Regions from separate parts of the Peribacillus sp. NPDC101480 genome, predicted to be linked through region 2. Evidence: riboswitches for the same ligand, from Rfam matches in the RefSeq annotation. Region 2 holds a riboswitch; the other holds the start of a gene.
What was found. Region 2 has a riboswitch for S-adenosylmethionine ahead of ACQKMF_RS14105 (5-methyltetrahydropteroyltriglutamate--homocysteine S-methyltransferase). Riboswitches for the same ligand answer to the same signal wherever they lie in the genome.

Region 1: it holds a riboswitch for S-adenosylmethionine, as region 2 does, so the genes downstream of both, mmuP (S-methylmethionine permease) here and ACQKMF_RS14105 (5-methyltetrahydropteroyltriglutamate--homocysteine S-methyltransferase) in region 2, are expected to answer to the same signal.

The regions. Positions count from the first base shown of each region.
Region 1 covers NZ_JBNNSB010000005.1:320,563-323,734, reverse strand. Annotated here, with positions in the region: gene ACQKMF_RS18620 (alpha/beta hydrolase) at 1-603, shown strand, start outside; gene ACQKMF_RS18615 (flavin reductase family protein) at 621-1,229, shown strand; SAM riboswitch class I at 1,454-1,556, shown strand; gene mmuP (S-methylmethionine permease) at 1,640-3,028, shown strand; gene mmuM (homocysteine S-methyltransferase) at 3,025-3,172, shown strand, end outside.
Region 2 covers NZ_JBNNSB010000003.1:577,042-580,213, reverse strand. Annotated here, with positions in the region: gene ACQKMF_RS14110 (formylglycine-generating enzyme family protein) at 2-946, opposite strand; SAM riboswitch class I at 1,363-1,464, shown strand; gene ACQKMF_RS14105 (5-methyltetrahydropteroyltriglutamate--homocysteine S-methyltransferase) at 1,548-2,651, shown strand; gene ACQKMF_RS14100 (LysR family transcriptional regulator) at 2,705-3,172, opposite strand, start outside.

The sequences.
Region 1 (3,172 bases), on a different contig from region 2:
CATATTTTTCAAAAAGGAAGTAATCCAGATGCACCGTTGCTTTTGCTTTTACATGGCACTGGAGGAACGGAAACGGATCTTTTGCCATTATCGGAGATGGTTTCACCGGGATCATCCGTACTCAGCGTACGGGGAAATGTACTTGAAAACGGAATGCCCCGTTATTTCCGCCGGCTGGCTGAAGGAGTTTTTGATGAAGAAGATTTGATTTTCCGTACGAAGGAGCTTTATGACTTCTTGGAATCAGCGTCCGGACAATATGACTTCGATCGTGACAGAGTGGTGGCATTAGGTTATTCTAATGGTGCAAACATAGCAGCAAGTTTGATGTTCCATTTCGAAGGGGCATTAAAAGGAGCGATTCTTCATCATCCAATGGTGCCTAGACGCGGGATTGCTTTGCCGTCCCTATCGGATATACCTGTATTCATTGCTGCAGGTAAAAACGATCCGATTTGCCCCGCAGCAGAAACTGATGAACTTAATCGGATTTTACTGCAAGCGGGTGCTGCGGTGGACGTTCACTGGGAAAATTACGGTCATCAGTTAACACGTTCAGAGGTTGATGCAGCAAGTTCATGGTTTCAAAAGAACTTTTTATAAGAATGAGAGGGATGAAGATGATTTCAGTAAATCCTGAAAGTCTTACAGAACGGGAAAATTATAAGTTTTTGACTGGAAGCATCATACCGAGACCAATAGCCCTGGTCACGACACAATCCGAAACCGGTACAATCAATATAGCGCCGTTCAGTTTTTTTAACATAGTCAGTTCCAATCCTCCGATGATTTCCATTTCTGTTCAACGGAAAGAAGGAGTTTTGAAGGACACGGCCCGAAATGCAATTCAAACAGGTGAATTCGTTGTTCATATCACTGATGAAGACAATGTTGCTGATGCAAATCGAACGGCCAAGGAACTCCCGTCTGACGAAAGTGAATTGGGTCTTACCAATTTCACTCAGGCTGTTAGTGATAAGGTGTCGGTACCAGGATTGCAAGAAGCGAAGGTACGCTTTGAATGCACATTGGAGCATGCGATACCTTTGGCAGGTTCCAAGAATAAACCTGGTTGTGATTTATTGATAGGGAAAATAGTCTGCTATCATATAGAGCAGGAGATTTACCATAATGGCCGAATTGACCAGAATGGGCTAAAACCTGTAGCAAGATTAGCGGGTCATACTTATACAAAACTAGGAGAATTATTTGAAATTGAAAGACCTTAAGGAATATAAGAAAAATGGCGTCATCTTTTAAGGTGTCGTCATTTTTTAAAAATTTTTCCCGGTTAGCATTATTTACAATTCTATAATGTAAGCGACTGTTCCAAAAACAAGTTCATATCTATGCCAAAGGTGCGTTGATCGTTTGGATTTTAAAGGAAGTCTTTACAAACCGAAACAAAACTTGACAATTTTTTCATAGATTGATAAAGTTATAAAAAAATAATTTCTTATCCAGAGAGGTGGAGGGACTGGCCCTATGAAACCTCAGCAACAGGTCTGCAATGACACTGTGCTAATTCCAGGGGGTGAAACCTTGATAGATAAGACCGTACGTGTTTATTTGTCAGTAACGCACTCTTTTTTAGAGTGCGTTTTCGTTTTTTCTGGATGCAAGATAAAGGAGAGTAAGAATGGAGAACAAAAGGAAGCATGATTTTCAAAGGAAAATGCAGGCACGGCATATAATAATGCTATCGCTTGGCGGGGTGATTGGAACAGGTTTATTCTTAAGTTCGGGTTATACGATTCAACAGGCAGGCCCGTTTGGCACCATCCTTTCGTATCTGATTGGGGCATTAGTGGTTTATCTAGTCATGCTATGTCTAGGGGAACTGGCAGTACATATGCCCGAGACAGGTGCGTTTCATAGCTACTCAGCTAAATACATAGGTCCTGGGACAGGGTATACAGTAGCCTGGTTGTATTGGCTAACTTGGACAGTTGCACTTGGTTCGGAATTCACGGCTGCAGGATTGTTGATGCAGAGATGGTTTCCATCAATCAATGTCTGGATATGGAGTGCACTATTTGCCATATTGGTTTTGGCATTAAATGCGTGGACCGTTAAATTTTTCGCTGAATCCGAATTCTGGTTTGCGTCTATAAAGGTATTTGCCATTGTGATTTTCATTATTTTGGGAGCAGCGGCAATGCTAGGTTTCATTCCAATAATTCATTCACAATCCGCTCCGTTATTCTCCAATTTTACAAGTGAAGGTTTATTTCCGAATGGTGCTTTTGCCATTATAATGACGATGCTTGCGGTGAATTTCGCATTCTCTGGAACTGAATTAATTGGAATTGCAGCTGGAGAAACTGTGAATCCAGAAAAAACGATACCAAAGGCAATCCGTATGACATTATGGAGATTGATTATCTTTTTTGTAGGAACCATCGTTGTATTATCCGCATTATTGCCTATTTCGGATGCAAGCGTATTAGAAAGCCCCTTTGTGGCAGTTCTTGAACGGATTGGTGTGCCATATGCAGCGGATATTATGAACTTTGTTATATTAACTGCCATTTTGTCTGCTGCAAACTCAGGACTGTATGCGGCATCCAGAATGCTTTGGTCACTTGCAGATAAGGAAACTATATCACCAATATTTGCAAAATTGACAAAACGGGGAGTTCCGATAAATGCAGTCCTTTTCAGTATGTTGGGCGGCTGCTTAGCCCTGTTTTCGAGTATTATTGCACCGGATACTGTTTACATAGTGCTTGTATCCATTTCTGGACTAGCCGTTGTTGTAGTTTGGATGAGTATTAGCATGTCGCAATTTCTATTTCGCAGACGATATATAAACGAAGGAAATTCAGTAAATGACTTAGCTTATCGAACGCCATTATATCCACTCGTACCAATCGTTTCTTTTATGCTATGCCTAGCTTCTTGCATAGGAATTGCATTTGATCCTACACAACGAATTGCACTATATTGTGGCATTCCATTTATTTTGATTTGCTATGGAAGTTATTATCTGACACAAAACCATAAAGAAAAGAGGAGTAGATCATGAACATTAAAACTAACCCAATTGACGCTATTTTACGAGATCATTCAGTCATGATTTTAGACGGAGCTTTAGCTACAGAGCTAGAGAGGCATGGATGTGATTTGGACGACCCGCTCTGGTCTGCACGTGTATTACTTGAAAATCCAG
Region 2 (3,172 bases):
CTTATTTTTTTAAGTTGGCAACACATCTAAAACCCATATGCCCTGTAGAGCTGTCAATCATATTATAAGTACGGGCTGAAATCCTATAACGATTACAATATGATCGATGGCATAGATAGGATCCGCCTTTTATCAGTTTTGCAAAAGGATCGGGATCGAGGACTTCACTTCCATGTTGAATTGAAAATGTATCCTCGCACCATTCCCACACATTCCCCGACATGTTATAAAGGCCAAAATCATTCGGTTCAAAGGTATCAACAGGAGCCGTTCCTAAAAATCCGTCTTCTACCAAATTTTCGTTTGGAAAATTGCCTTGCCAAATATTACAGTGATGCTTTCCCCCTTGGTGCAACTCATCCCCCCAAGGATATTTACGATTTACCACTCCACTGGCAGCAGCATATTCCCATTCCGCTTCTGTCGGAAGTCTTTTTCCAGCCCATCTACAAAACGCTTTGGCATCATTCCATGACACATGGACGACCGGGTGGTGAAAGCGATTCACGATTGAGGAATCCGTCCCTTCCGGATGCTTCCAGCAAGCATTTCGAACAGCTATCCACCAAGGTGTTTTTTCGGCTGCCCCCACCATATCCCGTTCCATTCGTTTGTTGACAAACAAGTTAAAAACAAAAGACCATCCATATTTCTCCGCATCTGTTACATAACCGGTATCCTTTATAAAACAATAGAATTGTTCATTTGTTACGGCGTATCGGTCCATGTAAAAGGACTCAATCTTTACTGTTCGTGGTGGATATTCACCATCTTCTCTTGAACTATCTTCATCACTTGATCCTAGTAAAAATTCACCTGCTTGTATCAAAGACATATTATAGAAATCGTTTTTCTTTGTCGGGATCGAATCAAGGTCAGTTTCAATTGAAAGAAAATTCCGTCTTTTTAATACAGTACAGCATGATTTCATATTTGTTGTTTTCATGTTTCCACTCTCCAATGAATCTTCTCCTAGGCACTGCTTATGCCTGTATTATCACAATTTTTTCCGAACAAAAAAGGACACAGAAATGTTGTAATGAACAACAATTCAGTATCCTTTGGTTGACCAATTGGATAATCCAATTTTATTCTCTTTTCTTTATGCAATTTAACAATAAAACATAAATACTCATTAATCAAGTAGGTTTAATTATTTTATTTATTTTTTTCAGTCTTCCCTACTAATCGTTGTTTTAAAAAACCACGTCTAAACCTGATCTAAAAAGTGGTATAAAAAGCCGAATACAGAAAATGATCATGCCAGGAACCGAGTAATAAACGGTATATTCGAAATATTCAACCTCCAACTCTTGACCTTTATAAAAACTACCTGTATAGTCATAGTTAATTTAATAGACACTCTTATCCAGAGAGGTGGAGGGACTGGCCCTTTGATGCCTCAGCAACAGACTATTCATGTACTGTGCTAATTCCAGAAGTTTAAAAACTTGAAGATAAGAAGAGTATATAGCTTTGTTGCCAACACCTCTTCTTATTTTTTAAGAAGAGGTTTTTTATTTTTAAAAGGAAAGAAGGAATGCAACATGTCAATCACATTAACGAAAGCACCATTTAGGGCCGATCACGTCGGAAGTTTATTAAGACCGGAACGTTTACATATTGCCAGAAAGCAATTTAGGGAGGGTACCCTTTCAGCAGAGCGGCTTCGTGAAATTGAAACCGAAGAAATCAATCGGATTGTCGATAAACAAATTGAAGTTGGATTGGAGGCTGTTACGGACGGCGAGTTCAGACGAACATGGTGGCACTTTGACTTCCTCGAACAATTAAATGGCATCGAGGGATATGTGACTGAAAAAGGTCTCACATTCGATGGTGTGGAAACAGAGAGATATAACGTTCGCAATACCGGGAAGGTTTCATTCAATCCTGAACATCCCTTCATTAGTGATTTCATTGAATTGAACAAAATCGTGAACGGACGTGCCGTTGCTAAGCAAACCATTCCCAGTCCGAATCAGTTATTTGCTGCAGGTATTCATAATGAAGACATCTACCCTGATATTGAAGATTATGCAAATGATATCATCAAGGCGTATCAGCATGCTTTGAAAGCCTTTTATGAAGCAGGTGTGCGTTATCTTCAATTGGATGATGTATATATTGCCAGACTTTCAGCTCCAGATTTCCAGTTCAAAGATGGAAAATATACGAGGGAACAGTTAATTGATCTTGCACTTCGTGTCATTAATGGAGCATTGGAAGGCAAACCAGAAGACCTTGTCGTCACTACCCACCTATGTCGCGGAAACTATCAGTCGACTTGGGCGTTTGAAGGAAGCTATGCCCGTATCGCTCCAACTTTATTGGCAAAAGAAAAAGTGGATGGATTCTTCTTGGAATATGATGATCAACGCTCAGGGGATTTCAAACCATTGGAATACATTCCAAATGGCGGTGCACAGGTTGTACTGGGGGTCGTCACTTCAAAAAATGGGGAAATCGAAGACAAGGAAGCTGTTAAGGCACGCATTAAAGAAGCCTCGCACTTCGTTCCTCTCGAACAATTATGCTTAAGCCCTCAATGCGGCTTCTCCTCCACCCATCACGGCAACAAGCTAACCGAAGAACAGCAATGGGAAAAGCTGAAATTCGTCGTTGATGTAGCAAAAGAAGTGTGGGAATGATTCATCTTTAAATGTAACGTAAAAGCTAGGCATTAGGCAGGCCTAGCTTTTCTTCAAAACAGCTCAATAAAATGTTTTGCCGTTTTGGAAAGATAACGATCTTGTCTAAAAACCAAAGCTATATTCGATTGAATTGAAGAATCGATAATATCCAACACTTTCACTCCTTTTATAATATGAGGTGAAACAGCTGATTTCGGAACAATACTCGCCCCAACTCCAGCTGAAACCAGAGAGAGCAGAACATTTACATCATGGCATTCGCATAAAATATTTGGCTGTATTTCCCGTTTTTTAAATTCCTCGATAATTTCTTCGTAAATCCCTTGTCCTTTTTCCCTATGCACTAAAAGCAATGGGATATTTTCAATATCCTTTAAATGAACCCTACTCTTTGAAGTGAAACTGTCCCAAACCTCAGGTACAACAAAAACATTCGGCACTTGTCCTATGTTCAAAATGGAAAGACCCTTCATCTCGACAGGTAAATGAACAATGGCAAGTTCAATATCCTGATTCTC